Regions from separate parts of the Microbulbifer sp. THAF38 genome, predicted to be linked through region 1. Evidence: predicted binding sites of a transcription regulator. Region 1 holds the regulator's gene; the other holds the start of a gene.
What was found. The regulator PhoB, encoded in region 1, activates phosphate uptake and scavenging genes when phosphate is short. The targets are predictions, from matches to a motif close to TGTCATAAANNTGTAACA.
Positions count from the first base shown of each region.

Region 2: the regulator PhoB is predicted to act here: its motif matches at 12,376-12,393, upstream of FIU95_RS05490 (substrate-binding domain-containing protein).

Region 1 is NZ_CP045369.1:4,593,367-4,608,691, forward strand. It holds gene FIU95_RS19980 (S8 family peptidase) at 1-48, shown strand, start outside; gene FIU95_RS19985 (sterol desaturase family protein) at 365-1,609, shown strand; gene gmk (guanylate kinase) at 1,855-2,475, shown strand; gene rpoZ (DNA-directed RNA polymerase subunit omega) at 2,576-2,839, shown strand; gene spoT (bifunctional GTP diphosphokinase/guanosine-3',5'-bis pyrophosphate 3'-pyrophosphohydrolase) at 2,894-5,011, shown strand; gene FIU95_RS20005 (Rid family detoxifying hydrolase) at 5,155-5,538, shown strand; gene FIU95_RS20010 (NAD-dependent epimerase/dehydratase family protein) at 5,634-6,518, opposite strand; gene FIU95_RS20015 (GlsB/YeaQ/YmgE family stress response membrane protein) at 6,750-7,010, opposite strand; gene FIU95_RS20020 (hydrogen peroxide-inducible genes activator) at 7,200-8,123, shown strand; gene recG (ATP-dependent DNA helicase RecG) at 8,102-10,204, shown strand; gene FIU95_RS20030 (dicarboxylate/amino acid:cation symporter) at 10,217-11,536, opposite strand; gene FIU95_RS20035 (chorismate lyase) at 11,683-12,264, shown strand; gene ubiA (4-hydroxybenzoate octaprenyltransferase) at 12,328-13,170, shown strand; gene phoB (phosphate regulon transcriptional regulator PhoB) at 13,280-13,984, shown strand; gene phoR (phosphate regulon sensor histidine kinase PhoR) at 14,118-15,325, shown strand, end outside.
Region 2 is NZ_CP045369.1:1,299,065-1,314,389, reverse strand. It holds gene FIU95_RS05550 (universal stress protein) at 1-286, opposite strand, end outside; gene hda (DnaA regulatory inactivator Hda) at 557-1,270, opposite strand; gene FIU95_RS05540 (DUF2066 domain-containing protein) at 1,272-2,369, opposite strand; gene purM (phosphoribosylformylglycinamidine cyclo-ligase) at 2,646-3,707, shown strand; gene purN (phosphoribosylglycinamide formyltransferase) at 3,707-4,360, shown strand; gene FIU95_RS05525 (DUF3108 domain-containing protein) at 4,439-5,158, shown strand; gene FIU95_RS05520 (OmpP1/FadL family transporter) at 5,406-6,800, shown strand; gene FIU95_RS05515 (type IV pili methyl-accepting chemotaxis transducer N-terminal domain-containing protein) at 7,216-8,049, shown strand; gene FIU95_RS05510 (M2 family metallopeptidase) at 8,124-9,986, opposite strand; RNA gene ffs (signal recognition particle sRNA small type) at 10,240-10,337, opposite strand; gene FIU95_RS05500 (6-carboxytetrahydropterin synthase) at 10,467-11,321, shown strand; gene FIU95_RS05495 (16S rRNA (uracil(1498)-N(3))-methyltransferase) at 11,411-12,127, shown strand; gene FIU95_RS05490 (substrate-binding domain-containing protein) at 12,434-13,786, shown strand; gene ald (alanine dehydrogenase) at 14,144-15,289, opposite strand.

The DNA of each region.
Region 1 (15,325 bases):
GGTATTGTCGATGCCGCCGCCGCGGTAGCAGCGGCCAGTCTTCAATAGAAGGACTTCTCTCTGGAGCGGTCGTAAAGGCCGCTTCTCTTTTCACACCTTCCCCCCCTTTACCCTTTCACCTTTTCACCCCGCGTACACTTCTGACCTCCTTTCCCGTTCCATACCGGATTTCATTCCTGAACCCAATCCCGGTCCAAGCTACCCCCATCTCAAAGCTGCCGTATTAACAGGCTCAACAATCACCCGAATCCGACTGGAAATACTGACGGATTTCGGAATCCAGATCCTGTGGATATTTTTACCTCTGGTCCCGTGTGGCAAAGTCCATTGATACGGTATGAAGCAATAACAATAAGAGGTCGCCGTGGATCTGATTACCTTCGCCATCCCCTTTTTCCTGATCGCCGTGCTCACCGAGCTCGCCCTGGACCGCTGGAAAGGCTGGGGGCTCTATCGCCTCAACGATGCCCTGGGCAACCTGAGTACAGGCATCCTCAGCCGTATCCTGGGTCTCACCTACAAGAGCCTGTTTCTGGTGATTTACATCCCTCTGTTCCAGCTGCTACAGCCCTACTACCAGGCAGTCGGCTTTAACTGGTCTATGAGCAACGGATGGCATCTGGCGCTGGCTGTGCTCGCTTACGACTTTTGTTATTACTGGAAGCACCGTATCTGCCATGAAGTGAACGTGTTTTGGGCGGAACATTTGGTTCATCACCAAAGTGAGGATTACAACCTTACCACCGCTCTGCGCCAGTCCAGTGGAGGCCTGCAGTTGGATTGGGTGTTCTATTTGCCCCTGCTATTGATTGGCTTGCCGGCGGAAATGGTGATCGCCGCTGGTGCTATAGACCTGATTTACCAATTCTGGGTACACACCCAAAAAATTCCCAAAATCCGTTGGATGGAGTGGTTGCTGATTACCCCTTCCAACCACCGTGTGCACCATGCGCAGAACAAGGTTTATGTGGATAAAAATTACGGCGGAATCCTGATTTTGTGGGACCGACTGTTCGGCACCTATCAAGAGGAATTGAAGGAGGAACCGTGCATTTACGGTGTGCGCAAACCCCTAAACACTTTCGATCCGCTGGCGGCCAACCTGCAACATTTAAAACGCATGGCTCAGGACGCCTGGTATACCAAAAACTGGAGGGATAAATTTACCCTTTGGTTCCGCCCCACCGGCTACCGTCCCGCCGATGCCGAAGCAGCGATGCCTGTGCCCTCCACCGATTTGGCGCATTTCCAGCGTTACAATCCGCAGATTCGTCGGGGCCGGCGTAACTATGCGCTGGGCCAGCACCTCTGCTATTCCACCGCTACCCTGGCCCTACTCTGGTACTACCAGAGTCTGGAGATTACCTCACTGCTGGCCGCAGTGGCCCTGTTGGTTTTTAGCCTGGTGGTCAATGGGCGCATTCTCGATAACCACCCCCTGGCAAAATATCTGGAGCCACTACGCCTGACCCTCTACTGCGGGGCCCTGCCGCTGTTAAGTGCACAATTTGTCCCAGTTTTTAGTGCTTATATCGCACTCAGCGCTCTGGCCTGGGGGTGGTTGGCAATCACCGGCAAAGAGGATACAGTCGCTGTCGTTTGCGATTAGCAACCAGGAGTGAACCTCGATTACAGGATATTGGTGGTGATCGAGCAATCTCCCGCTGGGCGATCCCGGCCGGGCTCAGGAGGCAGTTTGTAGCGCCCCCTGAAACTCCCAACACATACCCCCCAACTCCGGCCGGGGTTTAGCCTTTTCCCCCCTATATCTCCTTGGGATTGCGCAACTGCCAGTCACCGCTCGTGTAACCGCTTCGGTTATAATGCGCGCTTTGCCCCCTAACAGGATCAGTTGTGCAAACAGGAACCCTCTATACCGTATCCGCCCCCTCCGGTGCTGGGAAAACCAGCCTCGTCAAAGCGCTGGTGGATAGCGACAGTCAAATCACCGTTTCTACCTCCCACACCACCCGGCCTATGCGCCCCGGTGAGGTCAACGGTGTCGATTACCATTTCGTGTCGCGCGAGGAGTTTCTGGCAATGCTTGAGCAGGATGCTTTCTTCGAGCACGCCCAGGTATACGGTGATAATTACTACGGGACTTCCAAGGGCAGTATCGAGGAAATTCTCGCCAGCGGTCGCGATGTGGTTCTGGAAATCGACTGGCAGGGCGCCGCCCAGGTGCGTCGGCTGCACTCGGAAACCATCGGCATTTTTATTTTGCCGCCCTCCCAAGAAGCGCTGCGCGAGCGCCTCACCGGCCGTGGCCAGGATGACGAAAGTGTAATCGAGCGCCGTATGGATCAGGCCATCGATGAAATGACCCACTATGTAGAAGCGGACTACCTGGTGATCAACGACGATTTCGAGCAGGCCCTGGTGGAGCTTCGTTCCATTTTCACCGCCCAGCGCCAACGTCTGAAAAAGCAACAGAAACGCCACGGTGATCTGTTGCAGGCACTGCTGCGCCATTGAGCCGGTTGATCGAATTGCGTACACTCCGCGGTCCGGTAAAATAACCGGTCCCCCGAACAGAATTCGCCCTCCCGGGCACAGTGAATGGAACCGAAAGTTTATGGCACGTATCACCGTTGAAGATTGCCTGGATCACGTCGACAACCGCTTCGAACTCGTAATCGTGGGTAGTAAACGCGCCCGCCAGATCGCCACCGGCGGACAGGATCCGATGGTTCCAGAAGAGAACGACAAGCCCACCGTTATCGCCCTGCGCGAAATCGAGGAAGGCTTGGTAGATGCGAGTATTCTCGATCAGCCTGACCGCGAAGAGGCCCCGGCGCCCATGGCCGCCCCGGCTTATCTATCCGACCAGGAAATCTGAGTTCGATCTGTTCTGACCAGAGTTTTATGAGTTATATGAGAGGCGCGCGCGGCATTGCACACCATCGATAGTCTGGCCCACCGCCTCTCCTCATACCTGCCTCCCGAGCAAATCCAGATAGTCCGTCGCGCCTATTTCTACGCGGAACAGGCCCACGACGGTCAGCAGCGCCGTTCTGGCGAGCCCTACGTGACCCACCCTCTGGCGGTGGCCACAATTCTCGCCGGCATGCATATGGATCACGAGAGTCTGGCAGCGGCCATGCTCCACGATGTGATCGAAGACACCGGAATCCCCAAAGCCGCTCTGGAAGAGCAGTTTGGTGGTGAGGTTGCCGATATTGTCGACGGCGTTTCCAAGCTGACCCAGTTTGAGACGGATAGCGCTGCGGAAAAACAGGCGGAAAACTTCCAGAAAATGGCCCTGGCCATGGCGCGCGATATCCGCGTGATTTTGGTCAAGCTGGCCGACCGCCTGCACAATATGCGCACCCTAGGCGCACTCAAGCCGCAAAAGCGTCACCGCATCGCCCGCGAAACCCTGGAAATTTATGCACCCATTGCCCACCGCCTGGGAATGAACGATGTGCGTATCGAATTTGAGGACCGCGCCTTTTTTGCGATTCATCCGCTGCGCGCCAGCCGGCTGCGCGCCGCGCTGGTAGCCGCGCGCGGCAATCGCAAGGAACTGTTGGAGCAGATTCAGAACGCCATAGAGCTGCGTCTGCAGCGGGAGGGAATAAGCTCCCTGGTGATCGGTCGCGAGAAGCACCTGTTCAGCATCTACCAAAAGATGCGCACCAAGAAGAAATCCTTCAAAGAGATCATGGATGTCTACGCTTTCCGCATCATCGTGGACAGCGTGGACACCTGCTACCGGGTGCTGGGCGTGATGCACAGCCTGTACAAACCGGTCATCTCCGAATTCAAGGATTATGTTGCCATCCCCAAATCCAATGGGTATCAGTCCCTGCACACCGTACTGCTGGGCATGCACGGGGTGCCTATCGAGGTGCAGATCCGCACCAAGGAAATGGACGAAATGGCCAACAGCGGCATCGCCGCCCATTGGCTGTACAAGGCCTCCGGCGATGAGGTAATCAATACTGGCGGTACCAGCCAGGTGCGCGCACGCCGCTGGGTGCAGGGCCTGCTGGAAATGCAGCAGCGCGCCGGCGACTCCCTGGAGTTTATCGAGAACGTTAAAATCGACCTCTTCCCCGACGAGGTCTATGTATTCACTCCCAAGGGGCAGATTGTCGATCTGCCCGCCGGTGCCACCGCCGTGGATTTCGCCTACTCAGTGCATACAGATATCGGCAACTCCTGTGTGGCCGTGCGGATCAACCAGCGGTTGGCGCCCCTGTCGCAGCCGCTGGCCAGCGGGCAAAAAGTGGAGATTCTCACCCGTAAAAACGCTCAGCCAAATCCAAACTGGCTCAACTTTGTTGTCACCGCCAAGGCCCGCAGCGCCATCCGTCACTTCCTCAAGCACCAGCGCCACCACGATTCCATCGCTCTGGGGCGGCGCCTGCTCGAAAAGGCCCTGGGTAAATTTAATACCCGCCTGGAAGAACTGACACCGGAGCAACTGGAGCAGGGACTGAAGGAAGCCAAATGTCCCACGTTGGAAAAACTGCTGGAGGAGATAGGCCTCGGCAACAAGGTAGCCTTCTCCGCAGCCAAGCTATTGACCCCTTCTCACAGTGAAGAGGCGGAAGCGAGCAACATCTCCTCACCGCTGACCATCGACGCCCAGGAGGGCATGATGATCAGTTTCGCACGCTGCTGCCGGCCGATTCCGGGAGATACCATTATCGGCCATATCAGCTCAGGCAAAGGCGTGGTAGTGCACAGGGATACCTGCCGCAATACCAACGAATTCCGCGAACACCCGGAAAACCTCATGCCGGTGAACTGGTCGCCGGATGTGCGCGGGGAATTCCTCGGCGATGTGCGGGTGGAAGTGGAGTCTGAGCGCGGCATTATCGCGCGCCTGGCCACTCGTATTACCGAAGAGGGCGCCAGTATCGAGCAGATCAACGTGGACGAAAAGGACGCCCATAACAGTGTGATTTCTCTCACCCTGGAAGTGAGCGGTCGGATTCATCTGGCGAGGGTCATGAAGAGGCTGCGCAATCTGCCATCTGTAATCCGCATCTCACGCCCTTGAGATAATCTGTCGATATATTTGTTAGCGGATCACAGCAGATAAGTTTTTGGCTTTTCTTGGCCTTTAGCGTCGCTGCCATTCAGCATTAAAGCGCGCTATATTTACCCGCTTTCTGCAAATAGCAATAAGTAATGGAGTGCCCAATGCCCAACCGCGCGATTATCAAGACAGACAAGGCTCCCAAAGCAGCCGGCACCTACTCCCAGGCGGTAAAGGTCAACGATACTGTGTACCTGTCAGGGCAGATAGGACTGGACCCCAAAACCCAGCAGATGGTTTCAGGCAGTTTTGCCGATGAGGCGCGCCAGGTTTTCCACAATTTGGGGGCGGTATGTGAGGCCTCGGATGGCTCGCTTCAGCATATTGTAAAGCTCAACCTGTACATCACCGACAGCAGCAACTTTGCTGCGGTGAATGAGGTAATGACAGAGTTTTTCCAGGAGCCATACCCAGCGCGTGCCACCGTGGTGGTTAAAGAGCTGCCTCTCGGAGCGCAATTTGAAGCCGAAGGAGTAATGGTGCCCTAACCCAGGAAAGCACGATGCTGCAGAGCCGGGCACACACCCGGCTCATTCACTGTTCTACCTTTCACTCTCTTAAATTTCCCACTCTTAGCTTTTTACTAGCCTTCCGCTTCCAATAATGCGCTGTAGCCCACTTTGTAATCGGGATATTTAAGCTGATAGCCACTGGCGAGCATGCGCTGGTTACTGAGCTTCTTCGAGCGGCGCTCACTGGTCTGCACAATCTCACGCAGATGGGCACTGGTGTAACCCATCGCCTTCACCAGCCATTGCTGCAGTTCATACATGGGCACCGGCTTGCTGTCAGCACCAATATACAGTGGCTCCGGCTTCCAACCCTGCTTGTGTCTTTCAACCAGGTGCAGCAAAAAGCCAATGCAGTCATCCACATGAATACGATTGCTGAATTGGGGGGGCTGGGGCGGGGCACAGCGACCTGCGCGCACCTGGGAGAGCAGGCGGTCGCGACCGGGGCCATAGATACCGGCAAAGCGTACAATGCAGGCACCCGGTATCGCCGAGTGAATAATATCCTCCGCCGCGAGCAGTGCCTCCCCCTGAAAACCACTGGGCACAGGGAGCGTCTGCTCATCGAGAAAATCATCGCCGCTTTGGCCATACACGCGGGTGGAAGATGCCCAAATCACCATGCGCGGTGGTTTTGGCAAGCGCGAAACGGCCTCACTCAGCGCCCGGGCAGTCTCCACATAGGCGCGCTGATAACCGCTTGGGGTATGTTCATCCGGGGTAAATGTGGCGAGGATGATATCGGCACCATCCGCCAGCAGGCGCTCTATATCCCCCACCTTGGTCGCATCCCCGCGGCGCCAATTGACGGCATCTGCCCGTCGCTTACTCGCCAGAGCCACCAGTGGATTGCGCCGCATGCCGTATACGCTGTATTGCTTGCGATCTATATTGAGCGCAAGACGCGCCCCGAGGTCGCCACACCCAAGGATCCAAAGCTTCTCTTTTTGTGTCATATAGTTCCCGGCAATCGGGCGCCTGGGATAGCGTCGATTGCCATATTCCCTTGATATTGTGCTGTTGCGTCCCGCTGGAGAAACCCTACCTGGGGAACCCCTAGCCTTTTCTCCGGCCGTTTATGCGGTACGCCAAAAATTATCCGCAAACGATTGCGGCTTTACCGTCCATGAATAACGATGCGGGGCACTTTCGCGCCTCGCCATTCCATCTGCCACTCTGAAATTGAACTAATTACCGCGCCGTTTGAGTAAGCGGTAGACAGCGAGAAAGATAATCGCACCAATGGTGGCCGTTATTATGTCGCCAAATCCGAAACCGGTCACGGGTCCACCGAATCCAATCAGGGCGCCCAACCAACCACCGATAAAGGCCCCAATGATGCCAATCACCATTGTGACTATCCAACCACCGGGATCTTTACCTGGCATGATCCATTTCGCTAAGGCGCCGGCAATCAGTCCGAGAATAATCCAGGATAAAACTCCCATGGCGTTTCTCCATTCTGTTGGCCCCCATAAGATATAGCAAAATTTTGCGCCTCAATCCCATATACCCTTCCATAATTGGTAATTTTTTCCAACTTTGTGCTTGAGGCGACAGCTTGAAGTTCAGTAGTGGCCAGCGGCCATTATTTATGAATAATAGCTATCAACTACTATTCTTTAATTGTCTTTACCATGACCCTCAATGAACTGCGCTACATAGTCACTCTCGCTCAGGAACAGCACTTCGGCCGCGCTGCCGAACGCTGCTTCGTCAGCCAACCGACCCTATCTATCGCGGTAAAAAAGTTGGAGAAAGAGTTGGGGGTCGCCCTGTTCGAACGCTCCAAGACACGGGTACAGGCCACACCACTGGGAGAGCGCATTGTCGCCCAGGCCCAACTGGTGCTGGAGCAATCCGCCGCCATTAAAGATATCGCCAGCGCCGGTAAAGACCAACTGGCGAGCCCCCTCTCGGTTGGGGCGATATTCACCATCGGTCCCTATCTGTTCCCTCATTTTATTCCGCAGCTGCAGCACTTAGCACCGGACATGCCCCTTTATGTAGAAGAGGGTTACACCGCCACCCTGCGCCAGCGCCTGCGCAAGGGGGAGTTGGATGCGATCATTATTGCGCTGCCATTCACCGAGCCCGATGTCGTCACCCAGCCACTTTATGACGAGCCCTTTGTAGTTTTAATGCCGGCGGGACACCCCCTTGCACAGCAGGAATTCATAGAGCCCGAGCAGCTCACCAAAGATAATGTACTGCTGCTGGGGGAGGGCCACTGTTTCCGCGACCAGGTGCTGGAAGCCTGCCCACATTTACAGGTGACTATGGACAAGGAGAGTGGCGGTGGAGGCATTCGCACAGCTGCCGATGGCAGTTCGCTGGAAACCCTGAGACACATGGTGGCTTCCGGGCTCGGCATCACCGTATTGCCATTCTCCGCTGCCACCGCCTCGCAATATGCCAGCGGGCTGCTGGAGACCCGCCCCTTTAAGGCACCCGGCCCTCGACGCACCGTCGCCCTGGCCTGGCGCGCCAGTTTTCCACGCCACCGTGCTATCGATATATTGCGTGAGGCCATCAGCCAGTGTCACCTGATCGAGCCATAAACAGCCTCGCGGATCAGCCGGTCACCAACCTCAAAGGGGTAGGGGACAAGTTTGCCCAGGTGCTGGCCAAACTGCATATCCACTCCCTGCAGGACCTGCTGTTCCACCTGCCACTGCGCTACCAGGATCGCACCCGGGTCGTGCCGGTAGCCGGACTCACCGCCGGCATGGACGCCGTTATTGAAGGTGAAGTGACCGCAGCCGATGTGGTCTTCGGCCGCCGACGCAGCTTGGTAGTGAAGCTGCAGGATATGAGCGGCAGTATCACCCTGCGTTTTTTCCACTTTTCTGCAGCGCAGAAAAATCGCTTTGCCCGCGGTATCCGCGTGCGTTGCTTCGGCGAGGCACGACGCGGCGCCGCCGGCCTGGAGCTGTACCACCCGGAAACTGAGGTGGTCGGCAGTGAAAACGCCGCTACTGAGGAAACCCTGACACCGGTTTACCCCCTGACCGAAGGCGTTAGCCAGGGGCGTATGCGCGACCTGATGCAGCAGGCAGTGGCTCTACTGCGAAGCGGAGCGGTTACTGAGCTGCTACCCGCTGAGTTGTTACCAAAAACACTGCGTTATCCCCTGAGTGACGCCCTGATTTATTTGCATTCGCCCCCTGCCGGCACCCAGCTGGAACAGCTCGCCGCCGGCACGCATCCCGCGCAGCAGCGCCTGGCATTGGAAGAACTGCTCGCACACCACTTGAGCCTGCTGGAACTGCGGCGCAACAGCGCCAGGGTCGCGGCACCGCCACTGCCCGTAAACAAATCCCTGGAGAGGGATTTTCGCTCGCGCCTGCCATTTGCGCTCACCGGTGCACAACAGCGGGTCTGCGAGGAGATCGCCGAAGACCTCGCCCAGGACATCCCCATGATGCGCCTGCTGCAAGGTGACGTCGGCGCCGGCAAGACTCTGGTAGCCGCCATGGCCGCCCTCAAAGGCATCGGCGCTGGGGCTCAGGTGGTGGTGATGGCACCGACTGAGATTCTCGCCGAACAACACAGAATCAACTTCTGCAACTGGCTTGAACCTCTCGGTGTTCAGGTCGCGCAACTCACCGGTAGCTTAAAGGCCGCCGAGCGACGCGAGCAGTTGGGCAAAATTGCCAGTGGCGAGGCGCAGCTGGTGGTGGGCACCCACGCGCTCTTCCAGGAAGGCGTGGTATTCCACAATTTGGTGCTGGTAATTATCGACGAGCAACACCGCTTCGGGGTGCGCCAGCGTTTGGAGTTGCGCGAGAAGGGCGCTGCCAGCGGAGCGACCGGCAGGCTGCAGCCACACCAGTTGATCATGACCGCTACCCCGATACCCCGCACCCTGGCAATGTCCGCCTTTGCCGACCTGGATTGCTCCATCATCGACGAGCTGCCCCCCGGGCGCCAGCCGATCAACACCGTGGCAATCTCCAACGATCGCCGCGATCAGGTGATGGAAAGAGTGCACTGTGCCATCGCCGAAGGGCGCCAGGCCTATTGGGTCTGTACCCTGATTGAGGAGTCCGAGAGCCTGCAGGCTCAGGCAGCGGAGTCCACCGCCGAGGTATTAGCGGAGATGCTCGACGGTGCGCGCGTAGCCCTGGTACACGGGCGCCTCAAGCCGGAACAGAAAGAGCAGGTTATGAGTGCCTTTAAAGCCGGTGAGGTGGATCTGCTTGTAGCAACAACGGTGATCGAGGTCGGGGTGGATGTGCCCAATGCCAGCCTGATGATTATCGAAAACCCCGAACGCCTGGGCCTCGCCCAGCTGCACCAGCTACGCGGTCGGGTAGGGCGCGGTTCTATTGCCAGTCACTGTGTACTGCTTTACGGCACTCCGCTTTCACAAAATGGCCGCGCGCGTTTACAGGCACTGCGCCAGCACAGCGACGGCTTCGCCATCGCGGAAGAGGACCTGCGTTTGCGCGGCCCCGGTGAAATTCTCGGCACCCGCCAGACCGGGGAGATCCAGCACCGCATCGCCGACCTACAGCGGGATGCGGAACTGCTGCCGCAGGTGCAAAAAATCGCCGTATCTCCGGCTCTGAATCAGGAAATGCGCAGCCAGCTGATCAAGCGCTGGCTACAGAACAAGCCCCGCTTTGCCGAGGCTTGATACCTGGGCGCCTCAGTGGGCGCCGATAGTATTTTGCTGGTCGTTGGCATTTACACTGTTGTAATTGGAGTCATAGTAGACCTCCTCATCCAGTGCGCCCTCACTCTTCGCCACCACGCTGCTCACCACCGCATCGCCGGTGATATTCACTGCAGTGCGCACCATATCCAACAAGCGGTCGACGCCGATAATAATCGCGATACCCTCCAGCGGCAGACCCACCTGCTGCAGCACCATACCGAGCATGATCAGACCAACTCCGGGCACACCCGCGGTACCAATGGAGGCCAGAGTTGCCGTCAGAATTACGGTGAGATAGCCGGTAAAACCAATATCAATGCCATAGAATTGGGCGATAAAGACCGTAGCCACCCCCTGCATAATCGCGGTGCCATCCATATTAATAGTGGCGCCAAGGGGTACAGTAAAAGCAGCGATCTTGTTATCGACGCCGAGACGCTTTTCCACCGTCGACAGGGTTACCGGGATGGTAGCCGCTGAGGATGCGGTACTGAAAGCGAAGACCATGGTCGACCACATTTTCTTTAGCAGCTCCAGCGGGTTGAGGCCGCTCAAAAGCTTCAAGATTATCGAGTAAACACCCAGAGCATGGAGCAACAGGGCAGATAAAACGACCAGGAAGTATTTACCCAGTTGCACTAACCCACTGAATCCAAGATCCGCAAATGTCTTCGCCAAGAGAGCGAATACTCCATAGGGTGCAAATACCATCAGCACTCCAACCATGCGCAGTACAACGGTATTCAAATCGTTAAAGAAAGCGGCAATTCGCTGGCCCGGCTCACCGCAACGGGAAATCGCGTAGCCCATCAACAGGGCAAACACGATAATCTGCAGCATATTGCCTTCGGCCATAGCCGCGACCGGGTTGGTGGGGAAGATATTCACCAGGACTTCAGAAAGGGGCGGAGACTCCTTTGGCTGGAATGTAGAATTTACTGTCGCAGCGGCCTCACTCACACCAACCCCAGGCTGGAATACCAGTGCCAGGCACAGGGCCACTGTTATGGCAATCGCCGTAGTGAGCATGTAAAGCAGGACAGTTTTACCCGCCAGCGGCCCGATCCGACTGCCCTCTGACAGGGCACAGGCACCGCTGATCAAGGAAACCAATACCAGTGGCACCACCATCAATTTCAGCGAGGCGATAAAGATCCGGCCGATGATGTCGAAGAGCCCCTCTGTCAGATAGAGATTGATGGCCTCGGTAACGCCGGCACCCAACAACTGGCTGGCATTCAAGTAATTGAACAAGACCCCCAGGCCGATGCCCGCCACCATCCCCAGAAGAATTTTGGTCGTAAGCCCCATAACAAGCTTCTCTTTATAAATTCATTGTTTTCATTAAAGGGAGCACTATATCCATTGCCGCCCCGGTGAGCAAAAATCCAACGGGGTGGCGCCAGCCGCCAGAGGGCAGGGTACAATGCCCCCTTTTGCAGACTGCGGAGTTATCGTTGCACCAATCTCCATTTGTACCTGCGGGCGATTGGCAGGGGCGGCCATTTGAACCGGCGCAGTCCCAGCCACCGGAAAACCTGATGCCGTGGCTGGCGTACACCGGTTCGCTCACTGCAGCCCTGAAGCAATTAAGTGGGGGGGACTTTAGCGTGCGGGTACTCGGCCAGAGCTGGCAACTGCCCCGCGCCGAGGAGTGCCGCGCACTCAATTTAAATCGCCGCAGCCGCGCCCTGGTGCGAGAGGTTCTATTGCTGGGCTGTGGCCAGCCCTGGGTTTACGCTCGTAGTGTCCTGCCCCTGCGCAGCCTGCAGGGCAAGTCCCGCAACCTGCGCAGCCTGGACAGCCGCCCCCTGGGGGAGCTGCTTTTCAGCGAACCGGGGATTCGCCGCGGTGAGATAGAGTTCAACCAATTGCGCCGCAACCCCGATTTGCAGGCTCAAGGGCTCTGCAACGAGGGCGATAACGTCTGGGGGCGCCGTTCAATATTTTGGCTGCGGGGCAAACCCCTGCTGGTGGCAGAGGCCTTCCTCACGCACTTTCGTCCCGACGGCCCACCCATAGCCCCCACAAACCAATAACCAAACACAGGGAGATAAGCTACCGTGATCAGCCAACAAATCGCCGCGCGCTGGCCCGCAGTAATGCCCTATTGGCAATTGGCGCGTATGGATAGGCCCATCGGCTCCCTGCTACTGCTATGGCCAACCTGGGCCGCACTTTGGCTCGCCGCGGGCGGCTGGCCAGGGCAGCACCTGTTTGCGGTGTTCACTCTGGGAGTCATACTGATGCGCGCGGCCGGCTGTGCGGTAAACGACTTTGCCGACCGCGAGATTGACGGCCATGTAAAGCGCACCGCCACGCGCCCCCTCGCCACAGGAAGCATTACCCCCAAGGCAGCCCTGGGCCTCTTTGCCGGGCTCAGCTTCGCGGCTTTTCTACTGGTCCTCACCACCAACCTGCTCACGATTTTATTGTCATTGCCAGCACTGGCATTGGCCTTCTGCTACCCCTTCGCAAAGCGCCATACTCACCTGCCACAAGTGGTACTGGGTGCGGCATTCAGTATGGGCATCCCCATGGCTTTTGCCGCAGTGACTGGCGAAGTCCCGCCACAGGCTTGGCTTCTTTATACTGCCAACCTGTTGTGGACTCTCTGCTACGACACCTTCTACGCCATGGTGGATCGGGATGACGACCTGAAAATCGGGGTCAAATCCACGGCAATTCTGTTCGGGGATATGGACAGAGCCATGACTGCAGCCCTGCAGTTTTTGGTGTTATTGGCACTACTGTTGATGGGCCAGCGCTTTGCTCTCGGAGCCATTTACTATGTGGCTATGGCTATCGTGGCGGCATTCTTCTGCTACCAGCAGTGGCTGATCCGCGACCGGGACAGAAACGCCTGCTTCAAAGCATTTCTCCATAACAACTGGGTCGGATTGGCGATATTTGCCGGAATATTCCTGCATTACCTCTTCAATTGATCCAGGTCTGGGAGTTGAGGCATAACCGTCATATATTTGTCATATAAATCCCGTTTAATCCCCGGTCATAACCGGGAACTTCTGACAACAGAACGGGTATGGCAGCCAAATGCACAGTAAAACAATCCTGATTGTCGACGACGAAGCAGCAGTCCGCGATATGCTACGGGTGGCGTTGGAAATGGCAGACTACCGCTGCCTGGAGGCGGAGAACGCCCAGGAGGCCCACGCCCTGGTCATCGACGAAAAGCCAGACCTCATTCTCCTCGATTGGATGCTGCCCGATGTATCCGGTGTGGAGCTGGCCCGCCGCCTCAAACGCGACGAGCTGACCACTGCGGTGCCCATTATCATGCTCACCGCCAAAGGTGAAGAAGATAATAAAATCAAAGGGTTAGAGACGGGCGCCGACGACTATATCACCAAGCCATTCTCCCCCCGCGAACTGGTGGCGCGCCTCAAGGCAGTGCTGCGCCGCGCCGGCCCAGCCACCCCCGAAGACCCCCTCAGCGCCGGAGATTTGGTTCTGGACCCTCTCAGCCACAGGGTCAACATCAAGGGACAGCCGGTGGATATGGGCCCGACCGAATTTCGCCTGCTGACCTTCTTCCTCTCTCACCAGGAGCGTGCCTACACCCGCACCCAGCTGCTGGACCATGTCTGGGGCGGTAATGTGTATGTGGAGGAGCGCACGGTCGACGTGCATATCCGCCGCCTGCGCAAGGCGCTGGCACTGGATGGTCACGACCGCTATATCCAGACGGTGCGCGGCACCGGCTATCGATTTTCTGTGCAAACTGTCGAAAAAGTGTGACAATCCCCTGGATCGGCACTGACTCCCGCGGTAACCCTTGGTCATTCCTGTAGAGGACCGGGTTTCTAAGATGTACTGAGTGCGGGGGTGGACACCAGCCCTCCCGACGACCGCCAGGTAACACGGCAAGGCTATGTTGGATCGCAGTATTGGCGAATTTTCGCGCTTTTTAATTATTGCACTGGGCTGCTTAACCCTAGGGTTCACCACCTCCGAGTGGTCCCTGACCCTGATCTTGGGGCTGGCAGCCTACCTGCTCTCGGTGCTGTGGCAACAGCACCGTTTCAATCGCTGGCTGGCCAATGGCCGCCGCGGCCCTGCGCCCACCGCTTTTGGCATCTGGGGCGAAATCTACGACGACTTCTACCGCATGCAGCGCCGCCACCGCCGCGAAAAACAAAAGCTGCACGCCATGTTGCGCCGTGTTCAGGACAGTACCAGTGCCCTGCGCGAAGGTATTGTGGCATTGGAAAATGGCGACCATCTGGCTTGGTGGAACCCCGCCGCCGGCGAGCTGCTCGGCCTACAGTCCAGCGATCAGGGACAGTCCCTGGTGAACTTCGTGCGCGATCCCGGATTTGTCAGCTATATGCACAGCGAGGACAACAGTCCCCGCGGACCACTGACCCTGCAGGCGCCGGGTAATGAAGCTCTTCACCTGCAGCTGGAAGTCACCCGCTACGGTAAGGATGAAGCTCTGGTGATCGTTCGCGATATCACTCGCCTGCACAATCTCGAGCAGATGCGCCGGGATTTTGTCGCTAACGTCTCCCACGAACTGCGCACTCCGCTCACCGTAATCGCCGGCTACCTGGAAACCCTACAGAGCAGCGATATGGCTCCCCCCGCCTGGCGTCGCCCTCTGGTTCAGATGGAGGAACAAGCCGCGCGTATGACCACGTTGGTCAATGATCTGCTCCTCCTGGCACGCCTGGAGACTTCCGAGCGGAAATCCAGCGACGTCTCCGTGGATGTCCGCGAGTTGATGGAGCGGGTTGCCCGGGAGGCACGCAGCTTTAGCGGTGACCGCCACCCGGTCACGGTGGACTGCGAAGGGGATTGCAGCATTCGCGGCGATGCCAGCGAGCTACACAGCGCCTTCGCTAATCTTGCGTTCAATGCGGTGAAATACAGTCCGGGGAACGGAGAAATCCAGCTGCGCTGGTGGCAGGATAAGGATGGCGGACACTTCAGTGTGCAGGACCAGGGTATCGGCATAGATCCGATTCATATCCCGCGTCTTACCGAACGTTTTTACCGAGTAGACCCCGGTCGCTCCCGCGATAGTGGCGGTACGGGATTGGGCCTGGCCATTGTCAAACATGTACTGTTGCGCCACGG
Region 2 (15,325 bases), 1.4 Mb from region 1:
TCTCCGCGGGGCGGGGACCACAGTCCGATTCAATTTCCATCTGCACCTGGTCCTTTGACAGGTTCATCCGCTCCCGAGCCGCTGCAATCCCTCCATTTACCCGCTCCAGCATTGCCTTCACACAAAAGTTACTGAAATCCTCGAACCCCTCCGGCACCGCTGGGCAAACCAACAACACCTTAATTTCCGCCTGGTTGTTACGGGCAATAGCAAATGCCTGCAACAGCCCACTGGATTCATCTTCAGCGGCATGGCTCACATAGAGGACTTTATGAATATTTGGCATAACACTTTCCTCAAACTGTGGGCATTGGAGGTAAAAGTAGGCGGAAACCTCCATGCGCCCCCTGTGGCCACCACCATTTAATACTGTGGCAGCAGTCCAATTCACAGAGGAAGACTTTACAAGCCAGATTAGTCGCCGACAGAAGGGAGATAAGCAAAGGCGCCAAGAATGGGCAACCAAAGGAAGTGGAGCTAGGTAGTTACAGGGGGGAGGAGGCCTTTAAGGCCTCACGGGTCAACTATTTGGATTGCAGGGTTACTTGGATATGCCTTAGATATCCAGCACCTGCTTGACAAAGGGAATGGTGATTTTGCGCTGCGCCATCAGGGAGGCTCTATCCAGCTGCTCCAGCAATAGGAACAGAGCGCGGGTATCTCTAGGTGCACGGTGCAAAATGTATTGGGCAACATCTTCCGGCAGGTCGAAACCGCGTAGACGGCTTCGCCTGCGCAGCGCGGCGACCTTGTCGCGATCATTCATTGGCTGGAGCTGGAAAACCAGCGACCACTGCAGGCGCGAAAGCAGGTCTGCAAGGGAAATATCCATCCCTCGAGGGGATTTACGCGCCCCCAATAGCAGCTGCCTGCCACTATCCCTAACCCGGTTATACAAATGGAACATCGCCGTCTGCCACTCGGGTTGCCCTTCTAACAGGTGCAGGTCATCAATACACACCAGGTCGAGCTGCTCAAGGCCATCGAGAAGTACAACTGGGTCCATGGTCATTAATTCGGCCATGGGGATGTATTGGAAACTGCGGCCATTGGCCTCGGCACACTGACAGGCGGACTGTAGCAGATGGCTGACGCCACTACCCGCATCCCCCCAAATATAAATCACCGCTTCGGGATTTTGTCCACTGGCGAACGACTGCAGTAGGGCTACAACCTGGCGGTTGGGGTCCGACTCAGACAAGTAAAAGTTATCGAAAGTGGCATCGTCTCGCAGGGATACCCCCAGCGGCAGCTGTTGCGGAATACTCATTTCAGTCCCAGCGATAGCGCAACGGATTATCAGCGCTGCCCAGGGGTGCACGGTATCCATTCAATTCAATGGCATCCCCGTCCCCATGTGCCCGCAGCTTATGATTTAACGCCAGAGCATCGCGTAAGCTGTGGAGTCCCACAGTAGTGGCAAGCGCCAAGCGCATCCGATCCCCCTCCACTGATAGGAGATCTGCACTGCTCACCTGCGCCAGCCCCTGTAAATAGGCCGAGGCCTCTGCGTAATCGGCAAAGCTATCGACTCCGGATAGCTCCACAAAAATTGAACCCTGTTGGGCATCTTCAACACCGGGGCGCACCGCATAGCGCTGGGCGAGAAGATTAGCCATCTGGTTGACGCCTCGCAGCGCAACCTCTTCCAAGGAGCCGCCATTACTGTCAAAAGCGTAACTGCGGCCACCATGTAGTAACAACCAATCGGCTTGCCAGCGGCGTCCCGAAGCCTGGAGTAGACGCCCCATCAAAGTGGCATCCGGCCTGTAACGCAAACCGGCACGCTCAGCGGTCTGCTCACTCTGCGCCCAGAGGTCACCCAAAGGCATATTGTGTTGATCATTGAGGTCCATCACCGGGAAATCCAGGGGCACGCCGCGCTCCACGGCCATGGCATCCAATACCGAAAAGAGTTCAGGAGCATCTTCTTCACGGAGGATACTGCGCCCCTCTTTTAGGGTATCCACCGCCATCCACACGAGAGTGCCAGGGCGGTTATTGGGCCACATGGGTAGCCCCAACTTATGTATTTGCCTGGAGATAGCTTGAGGGTCGAAAGAGAGATGAAGATAGAGCTGGTTGTCTTCGCTAGTGTAGCGATAGCCTTGTATAAAATGCTGAGCTTTCTGCAAAATAGGCTTCAGGTTTGGGTTGTTGCCGATGGCAGCATCCCCGGTGACACGCACAAACACCCGCTCCAGCCCTCGGCTGCCGGCACTCGCGCGGTCTGTAGCCCCACGGCTCGGTACAGCCTCGACTACTTCATACAGGTCCGAGATAACTCGGGCCTGGACTGGCAGAATTAGGGCGCCGAACAACAGGACCAAAAACTGCAACACCAATCCCTGCCGGAGCAGCTTGTGCATAGGATTTCTCTCCAAACCTCATTCCAGCCCGTGAGCTTGCACGAAATCGTTGTTGTTGCGCAAGACGCAAAGATCCACGGTCGGGATAAAAATTGGGGCTATTGTATCAGCGTCAACGACTTCTCTCAGCCCCGAGTTCTCACTATTGGAGGGTTTATCGCCGTTTACTTGGGGATAAATACCAGATTCCTACATTGAGATGCCCACTGGGCGTGGCTACCGGACCAAGACCCGGCTAGAATACGCGCCCTTCGAATACCCACCGCAGGAAGAATCATGAGCGATTCCAAGCCGCAATCCACTGAAACATCCCTCTCTTATAAAGACGCCGGTGTCGATATCGACGCGGGCAACGCCCTGGTAGAGCGTATCAAGCATGTCGCCAAGCGCACTTCCCGCCCGGAAGTCATGGGCGGCCTGGGCGGATTTGGCGCTCTGTGCCAACTTCCCAGCGGCTACAAAGAGCCAGTCCTGGTTTCCGGTACCGACGGCGTGGGCACCAAATTGCGCCTGGCCATGGACTTGGGCATTCACGACACCATTGGTATCGACCTGGTTGCCATGTGTGTCAACGACTTGGTCGTAGCCGGCGCCGAACCGCTGTTCTTCCTCGACTACTACGCCACCGGCAAACTGAATGTGGATATTGCCGCTGAGGTTGTCACCGGTATCGGCAAAGGCTGCGAGCTCTCGGGCTGCGCCCTGGTCGGTGGCGAAACCGCCGAGATGCCGGGAATGTACGAGGGCGACGACTACGATCTAGCCGGCTTCTGCACCGGTGTTGTGGAGAAGTCAGAGATCATCGATGGCAAAAAGGTGAAAAGTGGAGACGTGCTCATTGGACTCGCTTCCAGCGGCCCCCACTCCAATGGCTACTCCTTGATCCGAAAAGTCCTCGAAGTTAGTGGCGCCGATTTACAACAGGAACTGGGCGGCGAAACGCTTGCCAAGGCATTGATGGCCCCCACGCGCATCTATGTTAAAAATCTGCTGCAACTGATGAAGAGCGTCCAGGTAAATGCCCTCAGCCATATCACCGGCGGCGGCTTGCTGGAAAACCTGCCCCGCGTCCTCCCAGAAGGTTGCCTCGCTCGCGTAGACGTCACCAGTTGGGAGATGCCCGAGGTATTCCGCTGGCTCCAGCAGGCGGGCAATATTGACGCACGCGAAATGTACCGCACCTTTAACTGTGGTGTCGGCATGGTGATCTGCATTCCAGCAGAACAAGCCGATAAAGCGCTGCAAGCGCTGAAAGAAGCCGGTGAAGATGCCTTCGTAGTGGGCACAATCGAAGATGCCGCTGCAGGCGCAGAAGCCGTAGAGCTAGCGGGCCTGTAATGTCACAAGGAGTATGCAAAGTTGCCGTACTGATCTCCGGTAGCGGCAGCAACTTGCAGGCGCTCCTGGATGCCTCGGCGAATGCCGGGGCAGACTTCTCCGTCTGCACAGTAATCAGCAACAAGCCCGAGGCCTTCGGCCTCAAGCGCGCTGCCGAAGCCGGGGTTCCCACAGCGGTGGTTGATCATCGCAACTTCTCCGGCAGAGAAATTTTCGACCAGGCACTGATCGCAGAAATCGACAGCCATCAACCAGACTTGGTTGTCCTGGCCGGATTTATGCGCATCCTCACGCCCGAGTTTGTTCGCCACTACAGCGGCCGCCTCCTCAATATTCACCCCTCCCTTCTGCCGAAATACCAAGGGCTAAACACACATCAGCGTGCCCTGGAAGCTGGAGATAGTGAGCACGGCGTTACTGTCCACTTTGTCACCGAAGAACTCGATGGCGGCCCCCCCATTGTGCAGGCCGCTGTGCCTATAAATGAGGGGGATACTCCCGACTCCCTGGCAAAGCGGGTCCAGGTACAGGAGCATGTCATCTACCCCATGGCTGTATCCTGGTTTGCTCAAGGGCGCTTAAAGATGCTGGGGGACCGCTCGCAACTGGACGGTGAGCTTCTGCCGCCAAGCGGGGCCCGGATAGACAGCTAGCCCAAGCCAAGCTGGCGGGATTAGCCCTGCAATGTACTTTGCGGTTCCCGCCAGCTAGTATTCAAGGAGATTCAGATTTTGCGAGGCTCTGTCGTGCGCATTTTTATCTCCTCTCTGTTTTTTCTTCTTCTCTCCAGTCAATCAATTGCCAGCCAACTGGAGCCTTTTAAGGCGACCTATACCGCAAGGTACAACGGCATCAGCGTCACTGCCACCCGCGAACTCACAGGCCAAGAAGGCAACTGGCGACTGGACTTTAAGACCTCAGCGCTCTTTGCCAGCATTAAAGAGTACTCTCGCTTCACTAATCAGGACGGGAGTATCACTCCCTACCACTACGAATATCGCAGAAAGGGTCTTGGCCGCGATCGCGGCACCGTTCTCAGTTTTGAGCCCGACAAAAATATGGTCCTCAATGTCTCCAACCCCGAGCGAGACATGGAAAATGTGTCGCCAAACATCCTGGATAAATTGAGCTATCAAATGCAACTGGCGCTAGATGTCGCCGCAGGCAAAGAAAATCTCCAGTACGAAGTCGCCGATGGCAAAAAGATTCGCAAATATACTTTCGCCCAGGAAGGAACCGAAGTGGTGAAAACACCTATGGGGAAAATAGAAGCCATAAAGGTGCGCCGAGTTAGAGATGCCGACTCAGAAAGAGAGACGACCGTCTGGATTGCCCCCCAGTGGAATTACGCTCTGGTGAAACTGGTGCAACTGGAAGAAAATGGCAAAAAATACCAAATCACCTTGAAAAATCTATCCATCAACGGCAAAACTGTCGGTGCAGGCCAATAAATTACCATTTTTTTACAGAGGCAAAAAAAATATTCACATTTAATGGATTTTTGCCTCTGTTCTCTTTATAAAGTGACTCCTTTCCCTTGCGCGGGCAATTCCTTATTGCCTACCCTGTTTTAAAGCGAGGGATTTGCTACGAAAAAGGAAGGTATCTATATAAATCTAATGGCCTTCCTTCCATATCTTGGCATTTCCAATGCTAATTTTGGTTTTCAGTAATCAGCAGACTAAGAGATGGGCTCTCATGAATAAGAAATACCTGCGACATGCAGTTCTAGCCGCAGCAATCGGCTCCGTTTCCCAAGGCGCTATGGCCGCGGGCTTCTATCTACAGGAAACCAGCGCATCCGGCCTTGGCCGCGCATTTGCTGCCGAGAACACAATCGGTGATAACGCCGCCATCCTCGCCCGCAACCCAGCGGGTTCTGCATTGTTTGATACTTATACTTTGACTGGCGGCATCACTTACGTCGACCCCGAAATCGACGTAACCGGTGATGTAACCTATTTCGCCGCAGTTGAACTTCCAGATGGAAGCTTCGTTTACGTTGATGCTGGAACAAAAGAAGCTGACGCGAGCGACTATGCCACCAGCGCCTTTATTCCTAATGGTTACTTGGCCGCCCCTATCAACGACGAGTGGTCTTGGGGCCTGGCCATGTATACAGATTTTGGTCTGGAAACCGATTTTCCAGACAATTTCGCCGGCACCACCATCGCCAACAAGACGAACCTTCTGACCTTAAATATTCAACCCTCCATCGCTTACAAAATTAATGACGCCTTTAGTATTGGTGCATCCATTAACTTCCTGTATGCCGATGCAACACTAAAATCCAGTTTCCCATCTGACTTCACCCTGAACCCAGCTTTTGCCGGAGCAACTTTGCTCGACGTGAAAGGGGATGGCTGGGATGTAAGTTGGAGTGTTGGTGCCCTCTGGAATATTGATGACAATACCCGTGCAGGCATTTCCTACCATGCAAAGTACGACCCCAAGCTTAAAGGCGATGTAAACTCTGACCTTGCCCCGAATCCAGTAACTCCATTCGACGATGCCAGCGGCAACCTCACCCTGAATCTCCCGGACACTCTGGAGCTAGGCCTGTACCACCGCTTCGAGAATAATTGGGCGATTGCCTTTGGCTATATGTACACCAATTGGAGCCGTTTTGAGCGTCTAGAGGCCTTTATCCCATCGGGCGGCGAAGAGTTCAATCCTCTCCTGATTAAAGAAGAGAACTTTGTAAGCGGCTCCCGCTACAGCCTTGCCGCCGAGTACTTCTTTAATGATAAAGTGACTGTACGCTTTGGCTATGCCCATGATGAAGGTGCAGCTCGTGACGGCTTTAACCGCCACGAAGAAGAGGCCATTATGGAAGAAACCGGTCTTGACCTGCCGATTACTTGGCGCACGCTCTCAATCCCCGACACCGACCGCCAGTGGTTAACCATAGGCGGCACTTATAAGCACAATGATCGGCTGAGTTTTGATGCTGGTCTTGCCTACCTTTGGGGAGATGATGAGCTTATTCAAGAGGCTAGCCTCATCGAAGACACCCTCGTTACTTACTATGATGGCTTTACCACCAAAACCGAGGCCTGGCTATTCAGCGCAGCTGTAAACTACAGCTTCTAATCGCCCTCTCTCTCGGTATAAGAAAGGCTCTACTTCGGTAGGGCCTTTTTTAATTTCCCTCTCAACTATCTTCCATTCTCACTCTCTTCTCGCCTTCTCCCTTCTCCCCGCCCTAAATATCTCTACCACTAAAGAATTAGCCCAAAGAAAAGTGGTTAGATATCTACCGACAAAAATTTGTTATACCTTCCTGCACAAACAAAACAATCCTTGAAATCAATTTATTATTAAAAACAAATAAACCAAATGCACACCCTCAAAAAAAGAATAAGCCCACCTGGCCGCAAGCGAAAAAATACCGAATTATTTTTTGCGATCCATCATGGTGCGCAACGGCAGCACTTCTAAAATAAAACCCTAAGCCTTCACCTTAAAGAACCAAGAACCCGGAATACACAGCCTCAACAGAAAACACTTGAAAAATCACCAAAACAGAAGCAAACCAAAACTCAAGAGTGAAACCATGAAGTTCTCCGCAGTATTTCTCCTATTAGTGATAAGCCTGGATGTTGCAGCATTAACCATGGGTGAAGCAATTAATATAGCGGGGCGCCAGCGAATGCTGTCCCAACGAATCACTCAAGCCTATATTCTCTCCGGTATACAGTCCGATGCGCAGCGCCACCAAAAGGTCTTAACGCGATCAGTACAGGAATTCGAGCGAAACAACCAGAAACTCGGCAAATTCCCCGCAGCAGAAAAAATCAGAAACCAGTTAGAAAAAGTAAGAAAAGAATGGCAAGCGTTTAAAAAAATCAGCCTGCAGCCAGTCAGCAAAGAAGGAGCAGCTGAGTTATTCCAACGCAGCAATAGACTTTTATCAGAAGCCCATATTTACGTTGTGAAACTACAACAACTGGCCAACCATAATTCGGCTGAACTGATCAATATTGCTGGTCGACAGCGCATGCTTTCTCAACGAATTGGCAAAAACTACGCTGCTAAAATTTGGGGGATTTCTCCAGAGGATGCAGAAAGTGGATTGCATCAAGACCTTGTCGAGTACTCTAACCGCCTAACCCAGCTTCTTGAGAGCCCATTCAATACCCCAGACATCAACCGTAACTTACAGAAAGCCAAAGATCATCTTAACTATGCCAGCCGCGGATTTGAGGGGGAAATGAAGATCTCTGAAAAGCGCCAGATTCAGGTGATCACAGGCACTACAGATTTGATGCTTCGCAATATGAACGTTATTACCGCTCAGTACGCAGAACTGCTAGATTCCAGTGAAACTCTTATACAGTAACCAGCAGAATAACACCCATAAAAAAGGGGAGCTACACTCCCCTTTCCCGTCAGACAAACCTATAAAGCGCTAACTTACCAACCGCACTGACGGCCCTTGTTTTGCTCTTCCAAATACGCCATCAAAGGCTGGAAGTAATCGATAATGGCAGAAGCATCCAGATCGCGCTGGCCGGTCAAAGCTTCCATCGCATCCGGCCAGGGCTTGCTAGCACCCATCGCCAACATGGTACGCAATTTCTTACCCGCTTCATCATTTTGGTAAATGGAGCAGCGATGCAGGGGGCCAGTCTCACCAGCGGCTTCACACAGCGCGCGATGGAATTGGAACTGCTGGATGCGGGCCAGGAAATAGCGAGCGTAAGGCGTGTTACCGGGGATATGGTACTTGGCACCCGGGTCGAAGTTCGCTTCAGTGCGCTCTACCGGAGCCTGAATACCCTGATAGTCCTCGCGCAGCTTCCACCAAGCCTTATTGTAATCAGCCGGTTGAACCTCACCATTGAAAACCTGCCAGCGCCACTTATCTACCAACAAACCAAATGGCAGAAATGCAATTTTATCCAGCGCCTGCTGCATCAGGTAACCGATGTCTTTACTCTCATCCGGCACCTCATCCATCAAGCCAATTTCCTTCAGGTACTTAGGCGTGATAGACAGAGCGATGGTATCGCCAACAGCCTCGTGAAAACCATCGTTAGCACCCTCTTTATAGAGGAAGGGCTGCTCCTTATAAATGCGCTGGTAGAAGTTGTGCCCCAGTTCATGATGGATAGTGACCAGGTCTTCGCCAGTCTTGTTGATGCACATCTTGATACGGATATCATCCTGACCATCCATATTCCAGGCACTAGCGTGACAAACAACATCTCGATCGCGAGGCTGGGTGAACTGAGAGCGCTCCCAGAAAGTCTGCGGCAATGGTTTGAAGCCGAGAGAAGTAAAGAACTTCTCACCTGCCTTAACCATATCCTGCTCGCTCATACCTGAATCAACTACGAGCTGGGTCAGGTCGTAGGGTGCCTGCATGTCATCGTCTTTGACCAGGTCATAGACATTGCCCCACTCTTGAGCCCACATATTGCCAAGTAGGTGTGCGGGGATCTTACCCTGAGCAGGTACTACCTCATCGCCGTAGTGCTCATTCAGTTTGGCGCGCACATGGCAGTGCAATGCCTCATACAAGGGTTTCACCTTGCCCCACTGAGCATCCATATCGGCAGCGAAGGCATCGGGCTCCATGTCGTATTTGGAGCGCCAGAAAACACTCAGGTTGTCGTAGCCCAACTCTTCAGTACCGGCATTACCGATCTCCACTTGGCGCTCATATAGCGGCTTCATAGGCGGGGAAACTTTACGCCAGCCAACCCACAAATCCTTGAGCAGCTCTGGGTCGCGATTGGTCGCCATTACCTGGCCCATCTCGGTCAGGGTGTAACACTTATCAGCCCCCTCTTCTTCCCGACAGTACTTACCGGCGCCATACATACCCTGCATTTTCGAGCCGATCTGGGCCAGCTCTGCAGTCAGGGCGGGATCCTTCGGCGCCGGGAATACCAGCCCCTGCTTCAGCATGGTCAGCTTGCGGCGGGTATCTGGATCGAGCTTCAGATCATTGAATTTAGCCGCTTCTGAAGCGAGCTCCACAGCCATGGTCGTATAGCGCTCAGAAGCGAGAGCCTCCACATACTGCGAGTCAAGATTGATATAGGTAGATGCCAACCAAGCGGCGTGGCTCATTTCCTGGGCCATTTTCTCCAGACGGGCCTGTGCATCATCAAGGAATGCTTTGGCATCCTCAGCTGTCAGTGGACCCTTTTTGGCCGCAGGGCTTTCTGCAGTGGCCTGCGCCACCCCCATGGATTTTTGTGACTGCTGGCCGCTGTCACAGGCAGACAGCGCGACTGCAGCTGCAATGGCAAGAGCAACTTTCTTCATCTTCCCCTCAGATAATCATTATTGGGCCTAGTTATAACTGTCGCCGTTTATAGCATAAGCCTGCCGTTACCAGCGATGGTAAGCCCACAAGTTAAATGCAGATCGGCACAAAATCTCCCATATTTGCCATTTTCTGGGGAAAAATACGGTGCTATCGGAAACAACTACAGGCCGACGGGAGCAGTCAGAGCGAACGACGATGAGATACAGGAATAAAAGGAAATGGGGGATCAGTAGGCATTTAAGGAGGCGGCCCAACCAGCAACACCCTCGGCACATGATACCACTGCTACCGTTGCTCCCTTCCGGGCCTGGCGGGGTTCACAGCTGTTCATTGCGAGGGGACCGGAAGGGCCACCACAACGATCTTCGGTGCATCCGAAGAGGGCGCGATTATAGAGGGTTAAAGGCGCGAGTTCCAGCCCTATTAACAGGTTATAATAGGCGACTACTACTTTACCCCCTTCTGAAGAGTTACCCATGCACCTTTTTGTCGATAATTTGACCAATGTTGATTTCAGCTACCTGGACCATCAGCGCGGGCTCGTAGGCGAAACCTGGCTGGCGAATGCCGCCCTGGATGGCGCACTCGATAACCAGGGTATGGTTTGCGATTTTGGTATCGTTAAAAAGACATTGCGCCATTGGTTAGATGATCAGCTCGACCATCGTCTCTTGGTTCCCACCCTTGCCCCCGGTCTGACGCTGACCCATCAACAAGATGGCAATATCTCTCTCGAGTGGCTGCTCGCGAGTGGAGAGCAAATCTCTGTATCGGGACCGGAGCAGGCATTCGCCCTGGTGGAAAGTGACATTATCAATGCAGAAAATGTTGCCCGCTGGAGTGTGCAACAACTGGCCAGCTCCTTCCCAGCCAGTGTCGAACAGCTCAAGCTGTCGTTTGAAGATGAACAAATCCAGGATGCTTTTTATCACTACAGCCACGGCCTGAAAAAACACCAGGGTAACTGCCAGCGCATTGCCCACGGCCACCGCTCCCGGATCCAAATATTTGTCGAGGGAGATCGAGACGAGCAATTAGAGCAAGAGTGGGCGCAACGCTGGAAAGATATTTATTTGGGCACCCGGGAAGATCTTTGCCAAGACGATAACGAAAATACACACAACCTAACCTTCGCCTACCGGGCCCAGCAGGGAGATTTCACTCTGGAATTACCCGCTAGTGCTTGTGAAATTTTGGATTGCGATACCACCGTTGAGCAATTGGCTCAATATATCGCCACGACTCTCGCGGAAAAGCACCCGGGTATTGAAATCAAGGTTCGCGCCTATGAGGGCCTCGGTAAGGGCGCCATTGCCAGTGCTAAGCGGTGAGCGGTGAGCGGTGAGCGGTGAGCGGTGAGCGGTGAGCGGTGAAGACTCATTCGCAACAGTAATTTTCTATAGTCTCAAGAGACCCGGTTTTGAACCTGATTCTTTTACATGAAGCTGACTTTATCAGCTCCGATATCGTCCGCCTCTCTGGCCACAGGCTGGAACATATCATCAAAGTCCACCGGGCCGAGCCCGGCCAGCAACTGCGCGTGGGCCTGCTGAATGGAAATATCGGCTCTGGGCAAATTACCAGCCTCGACGATCAACAGGTTGAGCTGCGGGTGGAACTAACAAGGAATCCGCCTCCACCTCCACCAATCACCCTGATCCTGGCACTGCCACGCCCCAAAATGCTGAAGCGCATTATTCAGCATGTCACTGCACTGGGAGTTAAGAAGCTGGTCTTGATCAATAGCTACCGGGTGGAAAAATCCTATTGGCAAACCCCCTGGCTGGACGAGAAGAAACTGTTCGAACAATGCCTGCTCGGACTTGAACAGGCTGTCGATACTCAAATGCCGGAAATCCTCTTGCGCAAACGCTTTAAACCCTTCGTAGAGGATGAGCTACCCGAACTCTCTCAAGGTTCACACAAATTGGTGGCCCACCCTATCGGTGGCACGTCCTGTCCAATGGACCTCAGTGAGAACTGCACCTTGGCGATTGGCCCCGAAGGGGGATTTATTGCCTACGAAGTTGAAAAGCTCAAAGAAGCCGGATTCCATTCTGTACACTTAGGCCCACGGATTCTCCGGGTAGAGACGGCTCTGCCAGTTCTGGTAAGCCGACTTTTTCCCTCCAGTTAGTAATAACAAACCCAAAGGAAAAATCTCGCGGAGTAGTCACAAGCCGGCTTCAAGGCGCTTGATGGTGCTTGTGCCCCGCATTTCTCAAATTTTTTTCACAAACTGTTAATATCGCTAACCTTTTGCATTCAATAAGTCTCAGCAACATGACCTCTTTATTGCTCCAGTTTATTGCTCCAGCGCCATGACCTGCACTGAACTTAAGTTTGAGACTTGTGCACGCTTTATTCATCAAGATTTCATCATTTTGTCATAAATAAGACATATTTTGCGGCCTCGTTTTACTTCCCTAGGGTCCAGGATCACATGAACCTATTTTTTCAGCGATTATGCCGCTCAATAATACTTCTTCTTATTTGTCTTCTAAGCCCTATTGCCTCAGCCGCAGTCTCGCCTTTTTCTTCAGACAGCAACGGAAAATTATTCAGCCTGCACGGCTCTAATACCATTGGTGCTCAGTTGGCACCCAGCTTGGTTCGCGATTATTTCACCGCGAAAGGAGCCACTGATATCAGTATCAAGCCACTCGGAACCCCCAACGAAGTGCGTGTGCAGGCAAAAGTTGGCAATAACACTATATTTGTCGATATAGCTGCACACGGTTCCAGCACTGGTTTTAAAGGACTCAAACTGGCTCAAGCAGATATCGCCATGGCTTCGCGCCCTATCAAAGAGAGCGAGCTCAACGCCCTAAGCCAAATGGGTGATATGCGCAGCCGCAAGGCAGAACATGTCATTGCTATTGATGGACTGGCGATTATCGTGCATCCGCGCAACCCTATTAACCAACTGACCTTACAGGAAATCAGTGCTATTTTTTCCGGCCAAATAAAAGACTGGTCAGAACTCGGCAAAGGCAGGGGCCGCATTAATATTTATGCACGAGATGATCAGTCCGGGACCTGGGATACCTTTAAAAGCCTGGTGCTAGGCAAGCGCTACTCTCTCTCCAGCAGGGCCAAGCGCTATGAGTCCAACGATCAACTTTCCGACCTTGTTACCTCAGACCCGCGCGGAATCGGCTTTGTTGGACTAGCATCCATTCGTCAGGCAAAAGCCGTAGCCGTTTCTGACCAAAATACACTCCCGCAGGCTCCTGAGCACCTGACCATTGCTACGGAAGACTACCCCCTGTCACGCCGTCTTTTCTTATACGCTCCGGTTTACTCTTCCAGCTCAACAGCTCAAGAGTTTCTGCATTTCGTACAAAGTGAGTCGGGGCAGGAGCAGGTGAAATCTTCCGGATTCGTCGCGCAAACCCCCATCGGCTTTAAACCAGAGGAGTCTCGGGAAGGACCAAGTGAATATTTGGAACTGACCCAAAATGCTGAGCGCCTCAGTATCAATTTCCGATTCTCAGAGGGCAGCGCCTCACTGGACAACAAAGCTCAACAGGATATTGAGAGACTGGCAAAGTTTATGGAAAAACCACAAAACCAGGAGAGAGAACTATTACTTATCGGGTTTGGCGATGAAAAAGTCAGCCCAGAGCGTTCAGTGATCCTATCCAAACTTCGCGCAGTGACCGTCCGCTCAGCTCTGCGCGATCATAAAATCAATACTGCTCCTGTTCAGGGCTTTGGAGCCTACCTCCCTATTGCCTCTAATAATTCCAGAGCCAAAATCAAGAACCGCCGAGTTGAAGTCTGGCTGTTCTAGCCCTTAAAGCCCGGCCAGACTCAGGGAAGAAGAGACGATAGAAACTGGGTGTATAAATATCCATGGGGAGACCAACAAGACCTCCCCTTTTTATTTCGATACAAATAATTGTATTGATTGAAGGGAGAAATACAGCTGGGAAGACGACTATTTATCTTGCTGGAACACCAGCCTCGATTAAGGACAGCAATACAGCATTAATAAAAAAGCCGCGTACAAACGCGGCTACAATGGTGACAGAGGCCACCAGGTCTCACAGAGAGGAACGCCAAAGAGCGCTCCGGGGAAAATTCTCTTCAAAACAAGCGCGTTACCGCTTTCTTGTTCAAAAAGCGGCTGCATAGCAGCCGCAAATTATTAAGCTACAGCGCCTTCAGCCTCGGCAACTTTTTGCAAAGCCAGCTTGGGATCAACAAACTCATAACCCAATACATCGGCAACTGCCTTGTAAGTCACCATACCGGCGTGGACATTCAGGCCTTCCAGCAAATTGGCATCATCCAGCAGCGCCTGTTTAGCGCCTTTGTTTGCCAAAGCTACAGCGTAAGGCAGCGTAGCGTTGTTCAGAGCCATGGTAGAGGTGCGCGCTACACCACCGGGCATATTGGCAACACAGTAGTGCACCACACCATCGACAACGTAAGTGGGCTCCTGGTGAGTGGTCGCTTTGGAGGTTTCGAAACAACCACCTTGGTCAATAGCCACATCCACAACCACAGCACCTTTCTTCATGCGGCTGATGATATCGCGGGTCAACAGCTTCGGAGCTGCAGCGCCAGGAATCAGAACTGCACCTACGACCAAATCCGCATCCAACGCGTGCTTTTCAATCGCGTCATTAGTGGAGTATTCGGTACGCACAGCGCCGCCGAAGATATCGTCCAATTGACGCAGGCGCGGCAGAGAGCGATCCAGGATGGTGACATCGGCACCCATACCCAGCGCCATCTTGGCCGCATTGGTACCAACCACACCGCCACCGATAATCAGCACCTTGGCAGGAGCTACACCGGGAACGCCGCCAAGCAATACACCCAGGCCACCCTGAGCTTTCTCCAGGTGGTGCGCACCGCACTGTACGGACATACGACCGGCAACTTCAGACATCGGCGCCAATAGTGGCAGGCCGCCGAAACGGTCGGTCACGGTTTCATAAGCAATGCAGGTCGCACCGGATTTCACCAGAAGCTCGGTCTGCTTGGGATCTGGAGCCAGGTGCAGGTAAGTGTAAAGAACCTGTCCGGGTCGCAGCATTTCGCACTCGTGAGGCTGGGGCTCTTTTACCTTGACGATCATGTCAGCGGTGGCAAAAATTTCTTCCGGAGTATCGATGATCTTGGCTCCGGCTTGCTCGTACATTTCGTCAGTAAAGCCGATAGCGGTACCGCCATCTTTCTGTACGATTACCTGATGGCCATGGCCGATCAGTTCGCGAACACTCGACGGCGTCAGGCCAATACGGTACTCGTGGTTTTTGATCTCTTTCGGGACGCCAATCAACATTTTCTGCTCCTTAATCTCTGCGTTTGGCGTAGTCTC